Regions from separate parts of the Citrobacter sp. C1 genome, predicted to be linked through region 2. Evidence: predicted binding sites of a transcription regulator. Region 2 holds the regulator's gene; each other region holds the start of a gene.
The links. The regulator PurR, encoded in region 2, represses purine synthesis genes. The targets are predictions, from matches to a motif close to CANGCAAACGTTTGCNTG.

Region 1 (7,127 bases), 1.8 Mb from region 2:
CAGGGCAAATGCTTTGCCGCCTGCTGACGCAATGTGATTCACCACCTCGGTTGCCGCACGAATATTGTGATGGAAGTTAACCGCAACGGTGTAACCCTCTTCTGCCAGCTGTAGCGCAGTTGCGCGCCCAATACCGCGACTTCCGCCAGTAACAAGTGCGATTCCCATGGATACCTCCAGATATGAAAAAGCCGGGAGGCGGCTTCGCCTTACCCGGCCTATACACTGCTTTACTACGCGGAAAAGTTACTGATATTCGCTCATCGGCACGCAGGAGCAGAACAGATTACGGTCACCGTAAACGTCATCAAGACGTTTCACCGTTGGCCAGTATTTATTTGCCACGCCAGCCGGGAACACCGCAATTTCACGGCTGTAACCGTGATTCCACTCCGCCACCAGCTCGTTCTGGGTGTGCGGCGCGTTAACCAGCGGGTTATCTTCCAGTGGCCACTCGCCTGCTTTCACACGATCGATCTCTGTGCGGATTGCCAGCATCGCATCAATAAAGCGATCTAATTCCACTTTACCTTCAGATTCCGTCGGCTCCACCATCAGCGTACCCGCTACCGGGAACGACATGGTTGGCGCATGGAAACCGTAGTCGATCAGGCGCTTGGCAATATCCAGCTCGCTGATGCCGGTCTCTTCTTTCAGTGGACGAATGTCGAGAATACACTCGTGCGCCACACGGCCATCGCGACCAGTATACAGCACCGGGTAGGCATCTTTCAGACGGCTGGCAATGTAGTTGGCATTCAGAATTGCCACCTGGCTTGCCTGCTTCAGACCTTCTGCGCCCATCATGCGGATGTACATCCAGCTGATTGGCAGAATGGAGGCGCTACCGAACGGTGCGGCAGATACCGCGCCCTGACGGGTGAGCATGCCTTCAATCTGTACCACACTGTGACCCGGCACAAACGGTGCGAGATGCGATTTAACGCCGATCGGCCCCATACCCGGGCCGCCGCCGCCGTGCGGAATGCAGAAGGTTTTATGCAGGTTGAGGTGTGAAACATCCGCGCCGATAAAGCCTGGCGTGGTGATACCGACCTGAGCGTTCATGTTCGCGCCATCGAGGTAAACCTGGCCGCCGAACTGATGCACGACTTCGCATACTTCACGGATCGTTTCTTCGTACACGCCGTGGGTGGATGGATAGGTCACCATAATGCAGGACAGGTTTTCACCCGCCTGCGCCGCTTTTTCGCGCAGATCGCCAAGATCGATGTTGCCGTTTTTATCACAGGCCACCACTACCACCTGCATTCCCGCCATCTGGGCGGAAGCTGGGTTAGTACCGTGAGCAGAGGCCGGGATCAGGCAGATATCGCGATGACCTTCGTTACGGCTTTCGTGATAGTGACGAATCGCCAGCAGGCCCGCATATTCACCCTGTGCGCCGGAGTTCGGCTGCATGCAGACGGCGTCATAACCGGTCAGTTTTACCAGCCACTCAGAAAGCTGACCAATCATCTGCTGATACCCTTCCGCCTGCTCAGGTGGGCAGAACGGGTGCAGTTCAGCAAATTCAGGCCAGGTGATAGGGATCATCTCGGCGGCCGCGTTCAGCTTCATGGTGCAGGAACCCAGTGGGATCATTGCCTGATTCAGCGCCAGATCTTTACGTTCCAGCGAGTGCATGTAGCGCATCATCTCGGTTTCGCTGTGGTAGCGATTGAACACCGGATGACTCAGGATCGCATCATCACGCAGCATGTTGTCCTGAATAGAACGGCTGTCGAGCGCCACGTCTTTATCCAGCGTATCGATGTTCAGGCCGTGGCTGTCGCCCAGCAGAACATTAAACAACTGCACCACATTTTCACGGGTGGTGGTTTCGTCGAGCGTAATGCCTACGGCGTTATGAATATCGCTGCGCAGGTTGATTTCTGCCGCTTCGGCACGCGCCAGCACGGCCGCTTTATCAGCGACTTCGACACACAGGGTGTCAAAGTAGTGCGCATGACGCAGCTTCAACCCTTTCTGTTGCAGACCCGCGGCCAGAATATCGGTCAGGCGGTGGATGCGGTTCGCAATGCGCTTCAGTCCGACTGGACCGTGGTAAACGGCATACAGGCTGGCGATGTTTGCCAGCAGTACCTGCGAGGTACAAATATTGGAGTTCGCTTTCTCACGGCGGATATGCTGCTCGCGAGTCTGCATCGCCATGCGCAGAGCGGTATTACCTGCGGCATCTTTGGAGACGCCGATAATACGGCCTGGCATGGAACGTTTGAATTCGTCTTTGGCAGCAAAGAATGCCGCGTGCGGGCCGCCGTAACCCATCGGTACGCCAAAGCGCTGAGCGGAGCCGAAAACAATGTCCGCGCCCTGTTTGCCCGGCGCAGTCAGCAGAACCAGCGCCATAAAATCGGCCGCTACGCTGACCACCACTTTACGCGCTTTCAGTTCAGCAATCAGCGCGCTGTAGTCGTGAACTTCACCGGTAGTGCCCACTTGTTGCAGCAGCACCCCGAAGACATCCTGGTGATCCAGCGCTTTTGCTGCGTCGTCAACGATGACATCAAAGCCGAAGGTTTCCGCACGGGTACGGACAACATCCAGCGTTTGCGGATGAACATCAGACGCCACAAAGAAGCGGTTGGCGTTTTTCAGTTTACTGACGCGTTTTGCCATCGCCATGGCTTCGGCAGCCGCGGTGGCTTCATCCAGCAGAGAAGCGGAAGCCATATCCAGACCGGTCAGATCCAACGTCACCTGCTGGAAGTTAAGCAGTGCTTCCAGACGGCCCTGGGAGACTTCTGGTTGATACGGCGTATATGCGGTGTACCAACCCGGGTTTTCCAGCATATTACGCAGGATAACCGGCGGTAACTGCACGGCGGTATAACCCATGCCAATGTAGGACGTGAAGCGCTTGTTACGCCCGGCGATGGCTTTTAACTCTGCCAGCGCAGCGTATTCGGTCGCCGCCTCGCCCACCTGTGGCGGGGTTGCGAGCTGAATGTCTTTCGGCACAATCTGGCCGATCAGCGCGTTTAACGACTCGGCGCCAACCGCATTCAGCATTTCTTGCTGCTGCGCGGCGTCCGGTCCGATATGGCGTTCAATGAAAGCGCCGCTGTTTTCAAGCTGGCTTAACGTCTGTGTCATGGGCGATGGTTCCTGAAACGTGCAGTGAATCGTGATTGTCTCTAACTCAATTGCCCGGTGGCGCTGACGCTTACCTGGCCTACATAAAACCGTAGGCCGGATAAACGCAGTGCCATCCGGCACAATCTTATTCGTCTTCCAGTAATGCCTCGTACGCAGTGGCATCCAGCAGTGATTCGATTTCGCTTTCGTCGCTGGCTTTGATCTTGAAGATCCAGCCGCCGGTATACGGCTCGCTGTTCACCAGTTCCGGGGAGTCGCTGAGCGCGTCATTCACCGCCACAATCTCACCGCCCACTGGCGCATAGATATCGGAAGCCGCTTTTACGGATTCCGCAACCGCGCAGTCGTCGCCCGCGCTAACAGTGGCACCCACTTCTGGCAGGTCAACGAACACCATGTCACCCAGCAGTTCCTGAGCATGTTCGGTGATCCCTACGGTGTAAGAGCCGTCTGCTTCTTTGCGCAGCCATTCGTGTTCTTTACTGTATTTCAGTTCTGCTGGTACGTTGCTCATCAATCAATCTCCAAAAAGGATGAATCACGCGACGGCTTTGCCGTTACGCACAAAAACAGGTTTAGTCACTTTTACCGGCATTTCACGGTTACGGATCTGCACGATTGCCGTCTCGCCTATACCCGCAGGTACGCGCGCCAGTGCAATGCTGTAGCCCAGCGTCGGAGAGAACGTACCACTGGTGATAATGCCTTCATGCGCATTGCCCGCCGCATCGGTGAAACGCACCGGCAGTTCATTACGCAGTACGCCTTTCTCGGTCATTACCAGGCCAACCAGCTGCTGGTGACCTTTTTCACGCTGCATTTCCAGTGCTTCGCGACCAATGAAGTCGCGGTCAGCCGGTTCCCACGCGATGGTCCAGCCCATGTTGGCGGCCAACGGAGAAATACCCTCGTCCATTTCCTGGCTGTACAGGTTCATACCGGCTTCCAGACGCAGCGTATCGCGCGCGCCCAGACCACATGGCTGTACGCCTGCGTCGACCAGCGCACGCCAGAAATCCGCGGCTTTTTCATTCGGCAGGGCAATTTCATAGCCTGCTTCGCCGGTATAGCCAGTGGTGGCGATAAACAAATCACCCGCCTGCACGCCAAAGAACGGCTTCATGCCTTCTACCGCATGGCGCTGTTCTTCAGTAAACAGCGTGGCGGCTTTAGCCTGAGCATTCGGTCCCTGCACCGCAATCATCGACAAGTCATCACGAACGGTGATGTCGATAGCGTAAGGTTCAGCGTGTTGGGTTATCCAGGAGAGGTCTTTTTCGCGGGTGGCGGAGTTAACAACGAGGCGGAAGAAATCTTCAGTGAAGTAGTAGACGATCAGGTCATCAATCACACCGCCCGACGCATTGAGCATACCGGAGTAAAGGGCTTTACCGGTTTTCGTTAGCTTCGCGACGTCGTTTGCCAGCAGATAACGCAAGAACTCCCGGGTGCGACTGCCGCGCAGGTCGACGATGGTCATGTGCGACACATCAAACATACCGGCATCGGTGCGAACAGCGTGGTGCTCGTCGAGCTGAGAACCGTAATGCAGAGGCATCATCCAGCCATGGAAATCAACCATGCGCGCGCCGCATAGCGTGTGTTGTTCGTACAAAGGAGTCTGTTGAGCCATCTTTTCCTCGTTGAATAAGCGGGGCTATCAACTCTTTCGCGGTGAAATGTTCACCACGAAACCCAGCACCGCAGCCGCTCCGGGGGCTGCGACGCAAACGTTCTCTTTGTCTTGAACTTACCACTGAAACAGACGCTAAACCATAAGGCAAAATTAACCATCACATTAGCTTATGGCTAAAAATGCCCAGATCAACGACAGAATAAAAAACCAATTAACCGCCATAAAATCAGAACAACAGATAGATAAAACGAAACAAATCGTCATCAATCCATATTAAATGTGGAAAAAATGTCAAAAATGGCGTTATGAGAAAATAGTAATATTAAAAAAACTAATGCGAAAAGAAGCGTGAAATTAGATTATTTCAAATGAGAGAAGCATCCCGGCGCGCAGGCCGGGAGAGGAAAGTGTGACGGGTCTCAAACTCTTAAAATTGTCCTGACGGACGTTAGCGCAACCACTCAGGAAGATCGTTTAATCCCATCGCCTGACGGATGAGTTGTGGTTTTACGCCTGGCAGGGTATCGGCCAGTTTCAGACCAATATCACGCAGCAGTTTCTTCGCTGGGTTCGCGCCAGCAAACAGTTCACGGAACCCCTGCATACCGGCCAGCATCACCGCTGCACTGTGCTTACGGCTACGCTCGTAGCGACGCAGATAGAGGTACTGACCGATGTCTTTCCCCTGGCGTTGCAGACGTTTTAGCTCATCAATCAGCTCCGCAGCATCCATAAAACCGAGGTTAACCCCCTGTCCTGCCAGCGGATGGATGGTATGTGCCGCATCACCGACCAGCGCCAGGCGGTGCGCGGCAAACTGGCGGGCATAGCGCCCCGTTAGCGGAAACACCTGACGTTCACTCTCAACGCGACATAGTCCCAGCCGATTATCAAAGGCGATATTCAGCGCCTGATTAAACGCGTCAACACTTGCCAGTTGCATGCGCTCTGCTTCCTGCGGCGAGAGTGACCAGACGATAGAGCACAAATGCGGATCGCTGAGCGGTAAGAACGCCAGAATGCCTTCGCCATGGAACGCCTGGCGGGCAACTGCACCGTGCGCGTCCTCGGTACGAATGGTTGCCACCAGCGCATGATGGCGATAATCCCAGAAGGTCAGCGGGATATCCGCTTTGTTACGCAACCAGGAGTTTGCGCCGTCCGCGCCAATGACCAGGCGCGCAGTCAGCATCGAACCATCCTTCAGGGTCAGAAAAGCTTCGTTCTCCCCCCAGGCCACTTGCTGAAGTTCTGCCGGAGCCATTAGCGTAATATCCGCCGACTGCTGCGCCTTTTGCCACAGCGCGTAGTGGACCACCGAATTTTCAACGATATGTCCTAAATGGCTATAGCCCATGCTTTGGTCATCAAATTCGATGCGCCCAAAGCTGTCTTTGTCCCAAACTTCCATCCCGTGGTAACAGCAAGCCCGACGGGCGACAATGTCTGACCATACGCCAAGACGGGTCAGTAGTTTTTCGCTGGCGGCGTTAATGGCCGACACGCGAAGCTGAGGAGGTGCATCCGCCGCCAGAGGCTGCGGAACATGTTGTTCTAATACGGCAACGCGTAACCCGCTGCCCTGCAAGCCGCAGGCAACCGCCAGTCCCACCATGCCGCCACCAACAATTGCTACATCAACACTTTGCACTGTTTGCTCCTGAAAACGGGACTATCAAATACCGTAGGCCGGATCAGGCGAAGCCGCCATCCGGCATGATTGCCATTGCATTTTCCTGATGGCGCTACGCTTATCAGGCCTACTGGCTATATTTATCGCGCGACCCAGCCCAGGGTCCGCTCCGCCAACGCATCGCGGGCTGGCGTCAATAATTCCATCGCCATAAGACCCACGTTACGTCCAACAACCAGCGGTGCCCAGCGATTGGCAAACAGATACACCAGGCTGTTGGTCACGCCAATCGTTGTTTCGCGATCGGTCTCACGACGCTGCTGATAGCGCGACAGCACCGCATAATCACCCACGTCTTCGGCTGCAAACTGTGCCTGCGTCAACGTTTCGGCAAGGCTCATGACATCGCGCAGGCCGAGATTAAAACCTTGGCCGGCAATAGGATGCAGGGTCTGCGCCGCATTGCCCACCAGCACGGTGCGATGGCTAATCGCCTTCACCGCGGTGGTTAAAGACAGCGGATAGGCGCTACGTTGACCGGCTTGCGTAATGCGCCCAAGCCGCCAGCCAAACGTCGTTTGCAGTTCGCGACAAAACTGTTCGTCAGACCAGGCCATGATCTCATCTCGCTTTTCCAGCGGATGACACCACACCAGCGAGCAGCGCCCTTCTGACATCGGTAACATGGCCAGCGGGCCATGCTGCGTGAAACGTTCAAACGCTCGTCCGTTATGC
Region 2 (7,127 bases):
GTCCGGCTCTTCGGTTTTGTACTTCGCCGCAGTCTCTTTGATAAGCTGCTGCAATTCACCGCGCTGGTACATTTCGATTAAAATGTCGCAGCCGCCAACCAGCTCACCATCAACCCACAGCTGCGGGAAGGTTGGCCAGTTTGCGTATTTCGGCAACTCGGCGCGAATATCCGGGTTTTGCAGAATATCAACATAAGCAAAGCGTTCACCACAGGCAGACAGCGCCTGCACAGCCTGAGCGGAAAAACCGCAGCTTGGCAGTTTTGGAGAACCTTTCATGTACAGGAGAATCGGGTTTTCAGCGATCTGGCGCTGGATTTTTTCGATAGTGGTGCTCATTATCTTGCTTCCTTAACTTCTTTTACGGCAGTAGTCTGACATTGTAACGGGTCTGACTGACAACGGAAAATAACATTTTTCTTACGGTTATTATTTTATCGCCAGTCGCCATAAGTTGCATTCAGAATCTTACTTATCCCTTTTATGCACAAGGAATTGATTATCCCTTCGCCAGTATTGGCGTTGATTGCTGTTTTTTTTTGCGGTCGGTAACGAAACACTATTTTAAACAAAAAAAGCTATTAACTTTCCCCGTTTCTATAGATTAGAATCATCAAGTTTTGAAAATCACACGCAGGCATGATAGACCTGCCCTAACAGAGGACTGCTCAGTGGCGCGGATAAACCGGATCTCGATCACGCTCTGTGCTTTGCTTTTTACCACACTCCCTTTTACGTCAGTGGCCCATGCTTCGAAGCAGGCCAGGACGACACCTGCCGTTTCCCACACGCTCAAAACGGTAGATAAAAAGAAAAGCGCGACAGCCAGTAAAAAAGTCACACAAACCAGCAAGAAAACGGCAAAAAAAACCACCAGTAAATCCAGCACCAAAACCGCTTCCTCTTCCAAAAAACGCACCGCGACACCTGCAAAAACAACCAAAACGGTCAACCGTCGCAGTAAAGTCGCAACAACACAAACCGCTGCGGTCACCTGGACTGAAAAATGCACCCCGCGCAAAGGTCACAAGCCGCGCTGTGTAAAAGTAAAATCAACAGCCCCGGTAGCCCTCGCTGATGCCCATAAAGTGAAAGTGCAAAAAGCGACCAAAACCGCGATGTCTACTCTGATGAACCAGATCGGTAAACCCTACCGCTGGGGTGGCTCTTCGCCGAGAACCGGTTTTGATTGCAGTGGTCTGGTTTATTACGCGTATAAGGACCTGGTGAAGTTCCGCATTCCGCGTACTGCCAATGAAATGTACCACCTGCGCGACGCAGCACCGATCGACCGCGATGAACTGAAAAACGGCGATTTGGTCTTCTTCCGTACCCAGGGCCGCGGCACCGCCGATCACGTTGGTGTCTACGTTGGCAACGGTAAGTTTATTCAGTCACCACGTAGCGGTCAGGAGATCCAAATCACCTCCCTGAGTGAAGATTACTGGCAGCGCCACTATGTGGGCGCTCGTCGTGTCATGACGCCAAAAACAATTCGCTAAAATCTTACCCTACAGTATGTGCTGTAGGGTAAGTTCTTCTTTTGCATAACCTTTCAATTTGCTACCCTATCCTTACTCACAATGAGGCTATTGTGTGTACTCAATATAAATAATAAGGAGAGAAGCAATGTCGTTCGAATTACCTGCATTACCGTATGCCAAAGATGCTCTGGCGCCGCACATTTCTGCTGAAACGCTGGAATACCACTATGGCAAACACCACCAGACTTACGTTACTAACCTGAATAACTTGATCAAAGGCACGGCGTTTGAAGGCAAATCACTGGAAGAGATCGTACGTAGCTCTGAAGGTGGTGTGTTTAACAACGCGGCTCAGGTCTGGAACCACACCTTCTACTGGAACTGCCTGGCACCCAACGCGGGCGGTGAACCGACCGGTGAACTGGCTGAAGCCATTGTTGCATCTTTTGGTAGCTTCGCTGACTTCAAAGCGCAATTCACCGATGCGGCGATCAAAAACTTCGGCGCTGGCTGGACCTGGCTGGTAAAAGGTACTGATGGCAAACTGGCTATCGTTTCCACGTCAAATGCCGGAACACCGCTGACCACCGATGCAACGCCGCTGATGACCGTTGATGTGTGGGAACACGCCTACTACATCGACTATCGCAACGCGCGTCCTGGCTACCTGGAACATTTCTGGGCGCTGGTGAACTGGGAGTTTGTTGCGAAAAACTTCGCAGCATAAAAATGATAACGCAGAAGGGACTCCCTTCTGCGTTTTAGCGTTAGTTCGTGACGCTGCAGGCCTCGTCAGGCTGTTTTCTCGCGGAGACAAAGACCAGTAGCAACGCCATCCCAGCCACAATTGCCCCCATCACCGGGACAAAACTGTAACCTAAACCACCCGATATCACTGCGCCACCCGCCGCCGCACCTAGCGCATTCCCCAGATTAAACGCACCAATGTTGACCGAGGATGATAAGCCCGGCGCGTCGCTGGCAACGCGCATCACACGCATCTGTAACGGCGGAACTACCGCAAAGGTTGCCGCACCCCAGACTACCATGCTGATGGCTGCACCCAATTCACTACGCGCCAGTAACGGGATTGCCAGCATAATCACCATCAATAGCAGTAAGAAGCCTTTCAGCGTGCCGTTGACTGAGCGGTCCGCCAGTTTACCGCCCAGATAGTTACCGATTGAGAACCCGACGCCAATCAGCACCAGCATTCCGGTTACAAAGGCAGGCGTGGCATGGGTGATGCTATGCAGCACCGGTGAAATATAGGTATAGAGCGTGAACATCGCACCGGCTCCCAGCACAGTAGTCAGCAACGCTGACACCACCTGCGGGCGCATGAGCACCGCCAGCTCTTTGCGCACGTTCGGGCGCTCCCCTGCTCCGCCTTTCGGCAACGAGAAGAACAGGCTGACCATCGAGATAACCCCCAGACCCGCCGTTGCCATAAAGGACATGCGCCAGCCGATGGTTTCACCCAGCCAGGTCGCTGCAGGAACGCCGCCAATATTGGCGATGGTGAGTCCCATAAACATGGTGGCGACAGCGCTGGCCTGTTTGTGCTTTGGAACCACGCTTGCCGCTACAACCGAGCCGAGACCAAAAAAGGCCCCATGGTTAAGACTGGTCAGAATACGCGACAGCATCAGAGTAGTGTAATCGGGAGATAACGCCGACAGCACGTTGCCGAGCGTAAAAATCGCCATCAGAAAAATCAGCGCATTGCGGCGCCCGCGATGAGAAAGCAATAAGGTCATTAACGGTGCACCGACCATCACCCCTACCGCATAGGCGCTAATTAGCATCCCTGCCGCCGGAATCGAGACATCGACGCCTTTAGCGATGACGGGTAATAACCCCATCGGAGAAAACTCCGTCGTGCCGATACCAAACGCCCCTATCGCCAGCGCCAGTAGTGGATAATTTATTTTCATACAGCGACTCCGTAACGTCGAGCCGTAGCACGACACAGAATAAGAGTCAAAAGCATGACATTGATCGCAAAAATAATAAAGTTAACAAAAATGCAAAAGACTTTTGCTTATTTGCAAACAATAGCAGTGGGAGGACGGGTTGGCGGGATGAGGGAGATAGCTCTCCCTCGGCGATACATCAATGCAGCGCGGCGGTTAAACCACTGGCAACAATCAAACCCAGAACAATAATGGTGGTGACTAACGAAAATTTCAGATCGGTGCTCATCAAGTTTTCTCCTTTTTATTCCCACACAAAAAGTGATATTGCGCATTTTTGCACACTTGAAGGTAAAAATCTCTCACGATTTATATTGATAAATGCTTTTAACTCTTCCCCTTTTCGTAAAGATCAGACAAAATTCCACGCTTACTTGATTAGCGTACCGGCCATTGACCCCTTCCTGACGTTCCGTGTCGTTTTCCTGGCGTACCGCAACCCTGATGTTGCGCGAAGGGTGTGTGAAGGCAAACGTTTACCTGGAGTATTCTCAGGAACTTAGGATATGGTCTGGAGTGAGATGTAATGGCAACAATTAAAGATGTAGCGAAGCGAGCAAACGTTTCCACTACAACCGTATCACACGTAATTAACAAAACACGCTTTGTCGCGGAAGAAACGCGCAATGCCGTCTGGGCAGCAATTAAAGAACTACATTATTCCCCAAGCGCGGTGGCACGCAGTCTGAAGGTGAATCACACTAAATCGATTGGCTTGTTGGCGACCAGCAGCGAAGCCGCCTACTTTGCGGAAATCATCGAAGCCGTTGAGAAGAACTGCTTCCAGAAAGGCTATACGCTGATTCTGGGCAACGCGTGGAACAGCCTCGAGAAGCAGCAGGCCTACCTCTCCATGATGGCGCAGAAGCGCGTAGATGGTCTGCTGGTGATGTGTTCTGAATACCCGGAACCTCTGCTTTCCATACTCGAAGAATATCGCCATATTCCGATGGTGGTGATGGATTGGGGCGAAGCCAAAGCCGATTTTACCGATACGGTCATCGATAACGCCTTTGAAGGCGGTTATATGGCAGGCCGTTATCTGGTTGAACGCGGTCATCGCGAGATTGGTGTGATCCCAGGGTCTATGGAGCGTAACACCGGCGCCGGACGCCTGGCGGGCTTTATGAAGGCGATGGAAGAAGCGCTGATTAAAGTGCCTGACAACTGGATTGTCCAGGGCGATTTTGAGCCTGAATCCGGGTATCGCGCCATGCAGCAGATCCTCTCCCAGTCGCACCGCCCGACCGCCGTCTTCTGCGGTGGTGATATCATGGCGATGGGCGCACTTTGCGCCGCTGATGAGATGGGCCTGCGCGTCCCGCAAGATGTGTCGCTGATTGGTTACGACAACGTGCGTAACGCCCGCTTCTTCACCCCGGCATTAACCACCATTCATCAGCCAAAAGATTCGCTCGGTGAAACGGCCTTTAACATGCTGTTAGACCGTATCGTGAATAAACGCGAAGAGTCACAGTCTATTGAGGTGCACCCGCGCCTGGTAGAACGTCGCTCCGTGGCCGATGGTCCGTTCCGCGATTATCGTCGATAATCTGTTGTGCGGGAGCCTTACTCTGGCTCCCGCAGCCACTCTTTATTCAACGTTTCACTGTCCCCTAAATAGTCCAGCAGCCATCTCAGTGCGGGTGACGTATCGTTTTGCTGCCAGGTCAGGCAACACGCGGCATCAGGAAAGGGATTTTCAAGCTGTAGTGCAACCCATTTTCCGCTGTCGATCCACGGTTTGGAAAAATGCGTCGGCACCATCCCAACACAGAGCCCAGCCGATAAGCAGGTGGCAGATGACTCCCAGTCAGGCACTACCACCCGTTTTTGGTTATCCAGTAGCCAGGTAATACGTTTTGGCAACGTACGGGAGGTATCTTCTCGTACCAGCGACGGCCAGTTGCGCAACGTATCGTCACTGAGCGGTCCCGGCATCGACGCCAGCGGATGATGACTTGCCACCACGCAGTTCCAGCTCAACATTCCCATATCGCGAAACGTATAGCGCCCCCCTACCGGAATAGCCTGCGTCGCGCCAATCGCCAGCTCCACGCGCCCGTCCGATAACGCATCCCAGACGCCGTTAAACACCTCCTGAAAAACGATTAACTCCACATCATCAAAATGACGGTAGAAATCCACAATCATCTGCCGGGTCCGCTCCGGCCTGACAATATTATCGACGGCAATCGCCAGTTGCCCACGCCAGCCGTTGGCAATTTGCTGACATTGTTGGCGAGTGATCTGCATTTTTTTGATAACAGAACGCCCTTCTTTTAAAAACCACGCCCCGGCGGGGGTTAATTCCACATCCCGATGGCGACGTTCGAAAAGAGGCACAGCCAACCACTCCTCCAGTTGACGCACGGTATAGCTCACCGCCGAAGGCACGCGGTGCAACTCCTGGGCGGCAGAACTAAAGCTGCCGTTGCGTGCGACTGCATCCACCACTTCAAGGGAATATTCTGACCACATACTCTGCCTGCAAAAAATTTGAAATCAATAAGCAAATATTAGCGTTTCACAGCAAGAATTTCACTCACTACACTCAGCGGCACTGTTCTATTGCTTATAAAGAGAAATAATGATGCAACCTGGAAAAGGGTTTTTAGTCTGGCTGGCAGGTCTTAGCGTGCTCGGTTTTCTGGCAACGGATATGTATTTGCCAGCATTTGCGGCTATTCAGTCCGATTTGCAAACCCCAGCATCAGCCGTCAGCGCCAGCCTTAGCCTGTTCTTAGCGGGTTTTGCCATCGCGCAACTTCTGTGGGGGCCACTCTCCGACCATTATGGCCGCAAGCCTATTTTGCTACTGGGCCTCTCCATCTTCGCGCTGAGCAGTCTTGGCATGCTTTGGGTCGAAAACGCCACCGGCTTGCTGGTGCTGCGCTTTATCCAGGCTGTGGGTGTCTGTGCGGCGTCGGTTATCTGGCAGGCGTTGGTTGCTGATTATTATCCCTCGCAAAAAGTGAACCGTATCTTTGCCACCATTATGCCGCTGGTCGGGTTATCTCCCGCGCTCGCGCCATTATTAGGCAGTTGGATCCTGATGCATTTTTCCTGGCAGGCTATTTTTGCCACCCTGTTTGCCATCACCCTGATCCTGATGCTGCCGGCCCTGCGCCTGAAGCCCACGGCTAAAGCGCGTGACGATAGCCAGGATAAGCTCACCTTTGCCACCCTGCTGCGCTCCAGAACCTACCGCGGCAACGTGCTGATTTATGCGGCCTGTTCCGCGAGCTTTTTCGCGTGGCTGACCGGCTCGCCGTTTATCCTGAGCGAGATGGGCTATAGCCCGGCCGTCATTGGCCTGAGCTATGTGCCGCAAACCATCGCCTTTTTGATCGGCGGATACGGCTGTCGTGCCGCCCTGCAAAAATGGGAAGGTCGTCAATTACTGCCGTGGCTGCTCATTCTGTATGCGGTGAGCGTTATCGCTACCTGGGCGGTCGGCTTTATTCACCACGTTGCGCTGGCCGAAATCCTGATCCCATTCTGCGTGATGGCAATAGCGAACGGTGCTATCTATCCGATTGTCGTTGCTCAGGCTTTGCGTCCCTTCCCACAGGCAACAGGACGTGCCGCAGCGCTGCAGAATACGCTTCAACTGGGCTTATGCTTCCTGGCAAGTCTGGTTGTGTCGTGGTTGATCAGCACGCCG
Region 3 (7,127 bases), 2.5 Mb from region 2:
TGGCGCCGTAACCGTCCAGCGCGGTGAGCTGCCACGGGAAGGCTGGGTCGATATCAATCACCAGATTGCGGCTGGCGCTGAATTTCTTCAACGTCAGGCTGTCGAGCCAGGTGGGCAAGGGCTTCACCCACAGCGGTTTCCAGTTTTCCGGTAGCGTGTATTCCAGCCCGGCAACTGCGGCATCGTCGAGAACAAGCGCTTTGCTATTGCGCAACCAGTTGCCGGAGGTTCTGACCATACCGCCTTCCCAGCGGGTGGTGAACTGGCGCAGCGCAATGCCCTGCGGCGAGAACTCAGCGTTGAGAATAGGATCGAAGAAGTGCAGCGAGCCGTAGATAAATTCGCTGGCGTTCATCGACAACTTACCTTCCTGGGTTTGCCAGTCGTCCTTACTGAAGGTCATGTTACGCAAGCTGAGATCGAGATCCGTTACCGCCCAGTCAGGGCCTTGTAGACGGGCATCTGTCACCTCAAGACGACCAATTTGCAGCGAGGGAATGGTGGTGAGCGGCGCAAAAAAGTCGGTCAGCGATTTATCGCTTTGCAACCGAATGTCGTTTAGCCGCAGACTCTCCACCATCCAACTGCCGTCGGGGTTTCGCTGCGCCACGCCGGTCAATGCGCCGCGCGCCACATCGGCGCCAATATTGCTTAACGTGACGCGATCGTTATCGATACTGCCTTCAATCAGCACGTTAGTCGTAGGAACATCGTTCAGCGTTAACGAGCTGGCGCTGAGCTGGATCTGCGCTTTACTGCCGAGTATTTTTCCGGCTTCAGGGCTCCAGGGGATCACGCCGCCGTTCACGCGCTGCGCACTGAGGTTCCACTCGCTTCCGGGGCTGTTGAGTGCCATATCCTGTAGCTGCAGGCGATCGGCCTGGAACGGCAGCGGTGCAGTTTGTGGAGAAAGATTCAGCGTACCGTTTTGCAACAGGATGGTGTCGACGTGCAGCGGGTCGGTGATTTGGCGACTGCTCAGCCCAATATCAACGTTTTTTGCTACCAGGGTGGCAGGCTGGCCATCCCGACCAAAGGTGACGTTCTCCAGCAGAATGTGGGAGGGCGAAGAAAACCGATGATCGATGGCATCAAACGTCAGGTGGTAGCTGCTGTTCTCTGACACCCAGGCGCTGACATGCTCGGCGCCCCAGCGGGTTTGCAGTAGAAAATAGAGACCGAGGATCGCCACTGCAAGGGCGATCAGCACGTAAAGAAGCAGCTTTCCAATAAATTTCATGGTCTTCCATCCCGCAAAGTACACGTAGTCAAGTTATGCACGATTTACGCGCAATCCTCAAGGCGGGAATGGTGAAAGAGCGTAACAGCGGCGTTGATTCAGAATCAACGCCGCATGTCGCTTACTGTTTCTCTGGCGGGAAAACGAGGTTCAGAACGATAGCGGTAATACCGCCTGCGGCAATCCCTGAGGAGAGCAGGTTTTTCACCCAGTCCGGGGCAAACTGCAGGATCAGCGGCTGCTGGGAGACGCCCAGGCCAACGGCCAGCGACAGTGCAATAATCAGAATAGCGCGGCGATTCAGCGGCTCGCGAGAAACAATGCGCACCCCGGAGGCGGCGATGGTACCGAACATCACCAGCGTAGCGCCGCCGAGAACCGGTTCAGGGATGTGCTGTACAAACCCACTGACCGCCGGGAACAGACCCAGCGCGATCAGCATCAGCGCGACTACAAAGCCAACATAGCGGCTGGCTACGCCAGTCAACTGAATCACCCCGTTGTTCTGCCCGAAGCAGGAGTTCGGAAAGGTATTGAACACGGCGGAAACAAACGAGTTCAGGCCATTTGCCAGAACGCCGCCTTTCAGACGCTTCATGTACAGCGGGCCGGAGACCGGTTGTTCGGAGACATCGGAGGTGGCCGTAATATCGCCGATGGTTTCCAGTGAGGTGATCATAAAGACCAGCATCAGTGGCAGCAGTAAGCTCCAGTCGATGCCCAGGCCATAATATAGCGGCGTTGGTACCATGATGAAGTCCTGGCTCACCGGGGCGGTGTTTTGCGGCAACATGTCCATAAACCAGGCCAGCAGATAGCCTGCGGCCATGGCAATCACCAGCGATGCCACGCGCAGGTACGGGTTGCGCTGGCGGTTAAGAAGAATAATGAGCGCCAGTACAACGCCGGCCAGCATCAGATTCTTCGGTGCCCCGAAGGTGTTGTCGCTCATTGCGGCATAGCCGCCACCGATTGACGTCAGGCCTACCTGAATCAGCGACAGGCCGATAATCATCACCACCACACCTGAGACCAGCGGGGTAATAATACGGCGCGCCAGATGCAGTACGCGCGAGATAACCATTTCCGTGCAGCTCGCCAGCATCAGCGTACCGAACAGTGCCGCCATCATGGTCGGGACATCTGCACCGCCGGTTTTCAGCGCCGTGCCGCCCATAATCAGCGGTGCTACAAAGTTAAAGCTGGTGCCCTGAATAGATAACAGCCCTGAGCCAACCGGCCCCCAGGCTTTAATCTGAATGATGGAGGCTACGCCGGATGCGAACAGCGACATACTGATAATGTGTTGAGTATCCTGAGCCGGTAAACCGAGCGCCTGACAGATAAGCAGGGCTGGCGTGATCACCGCGACGAACATCGCCAGCAGGTGCTGGCAGGCGGCAAACAGGGTCTGGGCTAACGGGGGGCGATCTTCAAGACGGTAAATCAGTTCACTGTTGTGAGCCTGCGCAACCGGTTGCGCATTTGTTGGCTCTACGGCGTTAACGGACATCAGAGGCAATCCCATGGTGGAAAAGCGGTGATTTTATCTGACCAGAACAGAAAAGCAAACGTTTGCTAGCAGGTATTCTTAATATTTAAAACCGATGAACTCACCTTTTTATATAACTTTTTGTCATTTTCTGCTTAAAATCCACCCCGAAAACCTAAAAAGACCTAAAAATCGATCTGGAATACATCGTGCGTGATTGTGCTAAACGCACTAATGGAGCTGTCTATGTTTTACCTCGATACGTTATCTACATTGGTTGCGGCAACGCTGGTGTTGCTGCTGGGACGTAAGCTCGTCCAGTCTGTTCCCTTCCTGAAGAAATACACGATACCTGAGCCCGTTGCGGGTGGTTTACTGGTGGCGATCGCACTGCTGGTACTGAAAAAGAGCATGGGCTGGGAAGTTAATTTCGATATGACGCTGCGTGACCCGTTGATGCTGGCGTTCTTTGCCACTATCGGCCTGAACGCCAACATCGCCAGCCTGCGCGCCGGTGGCCGCGTGGTGGGCATTTTTCTGATTGTGGTGGTGGGGTTGCTGTTGATGCAGAACGCCATTGGGATCGGGATGGCGAGCCTGCTGGGTCTTGACCCGTTGATGGGGCTGATTGCCGGTTCGATTACGCTTTCCGGTGGACACGGTACGGGTGCGGCGTGGAGTAAGCTGTTTATTGAGCGCTACGGTTTTACCAATGCCACCGAAGTGGCGATGGCGTGCGCAACATTTGGCCTGGTGCTGGGTGGACTGATTGGCGGCCCGGTCGCGCGCTATCTGGTGAAGCACTCCACTACGCCTGACGGTATGCCGGACGATCAGGCCGTGCCGACTGCGTTTGAAAAACCGGATGTCGGGCGCATCATCACCTCTCTGGTGCTGATTGAAACCATCGCGCTGATCGCTATCTGTCTGACGGTGGGCAAAATCGTTGCGCAATTGCTGGTGGGTACCGTGCTGGAATTGCCGACCTTCGTCTGCGTGCTGTTTGTTGGGGTGATCCTCAGCAATGGCCTGGCGTTAATGGGCTTTTATCGGGTGTTTGAACGCGCGGTTTCCGTGCTGGGCAACGTGAGTCTGTCGCTGTTCCTGGCGATGGCGTTGATGAGCCTGAAGCTGTGGGAACTGGCTTCGCTGGCGCTGCCGATGCTGGCGATTCTGGTGGTGCAGACGATCTTCATGGCGCTGTACGCCATATTTGTTACCTGGCGCATGATGGGCAAGAACTACGATGCCGCTGTGCTGGCAGCCGGGCACTGTGGTTTTGGTCTCGGCGCAACGCCGACGGCGATTGCCAACATGCAGGCGATTACCGAGCGTTTTGGTCCATCGCATACTGCATTTTTAGTCGTGCCGATGGTAGGGGCGTTCTTTATCGACATCGTTAACGCGCTGGTGATTAAGCTGTATTTGCTGTTGCCAATTTTTGCGCAATAAAGGCCGTGCGGCGGTGTGACAACCGCCGCCGCTATTTATCGATTACGCGTTGGAATAGCGTTCGGTTTCCGGCATCCAGCGTTCAATCAGCGCCACCGCCTGTTGTGGGTAACGTTCGTGAATATGACGGGCAATGCGCTGAACTTCCGGAATAATTGCCTGATCGCGTAGTAAATCCGCTACTTTGAATTCCGCCGTCCCCGTCTGACGTGTCCCCAGTAATTCTCCGGGGCCGCGAATCTCCAAATCCTTTTGCGCAATCACAAATCCGTCGTTACTGTCTCGCAGGACCTGCAGGCGTTTCTGCGCGGTTTTTGACAGCGGTGATTTGTAGAGCAGCACGCAGTGGGAGGCCACCGCGCCACGACCGACGCGGCCGCGTAGCTGATGCAGCTGGGCCAGACCTAAACGTTCCGGGTTTTCGATAATCATCAGGCTGGCGTTGGGGACGTCCACGCCGACTTCAATCACCGTGGTGGCGATCAACAGATGCAGTTCTCCCTGCTTGAAGGCAGCCATCACCGACTGCTTCTCGGCGGGCTTCATGCGTCCGTGCACCAGACCAATATTGAGTTCCGGTAGGGCAATTTTCAGCTCTTCCCACGTGGCTTCTGCCGCCTGGGCTTCTAACAATTCAGACTCTTCAATCAGCGTGCAGACCCAGTAAGCCTGACGTCCTTCATGGGTACAGGCGTTGCGCACGCGATCAATAATATCGCTGCGACGGGTATCCGGGATGGCGACCGTGGTGACCGGCGTACGACCCGGCGGGAGTTCGTCTATCACCGAGGTGTCGAGATCGGCGTAGGCGGTCATTGCCAGAGTACGCGGGATCGGCGTGGCAGTCATGATCAGCTGATGCGGGTGGAAACCCTGCTGCTGACCTTTTTCCCATAGAGCCAGACGTTGATGAACGCCAAAGCGGTGCTGTTCGTCGATAATCACCAGCGCCAGACCATTGAACTGAACCTGCTCCTGAAAAATGGCGTGTGTACCGACAATCATCTGTACCTGCCCGCTGGCAATGGCGTCCTGTTGGGCAAGACGCGCTTTACCTTTCTGCTTACCGGCCAACCAGCCGACTTCAATGCCAAGTGGGGCAAACCAGCTACGGAAGTTATTCGCATGCTGTTCGGCCAGCAGTTCGGTTGGTGCCATCAGCGCTACCTGCTGACCGTGGGCAATGGCCCGTAGGGCAGCGAGCGCGGCGACCAGGGTTTTACCAGATCCGACATCACCCTGTACCAGGCGCATCATCGGGACATCCAGCGCCATGTCGCGTTCGATCTCAGCGGTCACCCGCGCCTGTGCGGCTGTGGGCTTAAAGGGTAACGCGGCCAGCAGCTGGTTTTTCAACGTATCGTTGGCACTCAGTGACTGGGCATGAAAACGCTGCGCCCCGGCGCGCAATGCCAGCATACTGAGGTTATGGGCTAAGAGCTCTTCGAGGATCAGGCGCCGCTGCGCCGGATGTTGTCCGGTTTCTAGATCGCTGAGCTGTAACGATGGCGGTGGACGATGCAGCGTGCGCAGCGCTTCCGGTAGGCTCATCATGCCCTGTAACAGTTCGGGCGGCAGCAGTTCGGCAATGGCGCAGGTATCGAGCAAATCCAGCGCCTGATCGGTAAGTTTGCGCAGCGTAGCCTGCTTAACCCCTTCCGTGGTTGGGTAAACTGGCGTGAGCGTTTCCTGCAGTTCCGGGGTGCTGAGATCGCCCTGTACGCGGTATTCCGGGTGGATCATCTCTGCCCCGTATTTCCCGCGCTTGGCTTCACCGTAGGCCAGCACTCGCCGACCTGTCGCCAGGCTATTTTTCATTGCCGCGCTGAAGTTGAAAAAACGCATCGTCAGGATGCCGGAACCGTCGCTTATCTGGCAGGTCATCATTCGCCGACCACCGAAGGTGACAGTGCAGTTCAGCACTTCTCCTTCTACGGTGGCGTAGACGCCCGGCAAAAGCTCGCCAATTGGGTACAGATGCGTGCGGTCTTCATAACGCAGAGGAAGGTGTAACAGGAGATCCTGTACGGTGTGCAGGCCGATTTTAGCCAGTTTACTGCTTTGCGCTGCGCCAACGCCCGTCAGGGAATTAAGTGGAATGGCATCCAGTAAACGGCCTTTCATTGGATTTATCTCGCTGACTGCATAGTGGCCCACCACGCGGCATCGGCTTCAATTTCGCCCTGCGTATTGACGTGGGGGTAAGGGAGACCTTTGCGCTTTGCGACGTTGGCCAGCACCGGATAACCCCCTTCGAAAAGCAGGCGCTGCTGTTCGTCTTCCGGCAGCATGCTGTTATCTCTCTGGTACATGCCGGCGTTTTGCCGCTGGCGCTGTGCTTCATACAGAATGAGTGCGGAGGCAACCGAGACATTCAATGACTGCACCATGCCGGTCATAGGAATGATGATATCCCGATCCGCAAGGTCTAACGCTTCCTGGGTGATGCCGGTTTTTTCCTGACCCATCAGGATGCAGGTGGGGCGCGTGTAATCAATTTCGCGGAAATCGACAGCCTTATCAGAGAGATGCGTCGCCAGAATCTGCATGCCCTGATTTTTTAAATGGGTGACCGCATCGCCAATAGTCGGGTGGGTCTTGACTTGCACCCAGCTGTTACTGCCTGCGGCAGAAGAGAGCATGGTGCGCATGCGGCTACCCGGCCAGACGGCGTGGACTTTGTGCACACCGACCGCATCTGCGGTACGAACGATCGCAGAAACATTATGAGGTTTATGGACCTGCTCCATGCAGACGGTCAGATCGGGCTGACGCCTGGCGAGCATTTCACAAATACGCGCATAACGGTTTGAGTTCATTACACTTCATCCTTCGAACTGCCTCGGCGTTGGCTGCACTCACTTACCCCAGTCACGTACTTTTGTACGCTACTGGGGATTCATTCGCTTGCCGCCTTGATGCAATTCGAATGATTTTGTGTAA

Region 1: the regulator PurR is predicted to act here: its motif matches at 4,847-4,864, upstream of gcvT (glycine cleavage system aminomethyltransferase GcvT).
Region 3: the regulator PurR is predicted to act here: its motif matches at 2,805-2,822, upstream of gltS (sodium/glutamate symporter).

What each region holds. Positions count from the first base shown of each region.
Region 1 is NZ_CP115035.1:814,107-821,233, reverse strand. It holds gene IB214_RS03960 (SDR family oxidoreductase) at 1-168, opposite strand, end outside; gene gcvP (aminomethyl-transferring glycine dehydrogenase) at 247-3,120, opposite strand; gene gcvH (glycine cleavage system protein GcvH) at 3,248-3,637, opposite strand; gene gcvT (glycine cleavage system aminomethyltransferase GcvT) at 3,662-4,756, opposite strand; gene ubiI (FAD-dependent 2-octaprenylphenol hydroxylase) at 5,208-6,410, opposite strand; gene ubiH (2-octaprenyl-6-methoxyphenyl hydroxylase) at 6,533-7,127, opposite strand, start outside.
Region 2 is NZ_CP115035.1:2,615,311-2,622,437, forward strand. It holds gene grxD (monothiol glutaredoxin 4) at 1-339, opposite strand, end outside; gene IB214_RS12615 (C40 family peptidase) at 672-1,502, shown strand; gene sodB (superoxide dismutase [Fe]) at 1,630-2,211, shown strand; gene IB214_RS12625 (MFS transporter) at 2,252-3,421, opposite strand; gene cydH (cytochrome bd-I accessory subunit CydH) at 3,600-3,689, opposite strand; gene purR (HTH-type transcriptional repressor PurR) at 3,987-5,012, shown strand; gene punR (DNA-binding transcriptional activator PunR) at 5,030-5,941, opposite strand; gene punC (purine nucleoside transporter PunC) at 6,054-7,127, shown strand, end outside.
Region 3 is NZ_CP115035.1:70,828-77,954, forward strand. It holds gene IB214_RS00360 (AsmA family protein) at 1-1,240, opposite strand, end outside; gene xanP (xanthine/proton symporter XanP) at 1,362-2,753, opposite strand; gene gltS (sodium/glutamate symporter) at 2,979-4,184, shown strand; gene recG (ATP-dependent DNA helicase RecG) at 4,227-6,308, opposite strand; gene trmH (tRNA (guanosine(18)-2'-O)-methyltransferase TrmH) at 6,314-7,003, opposite strand.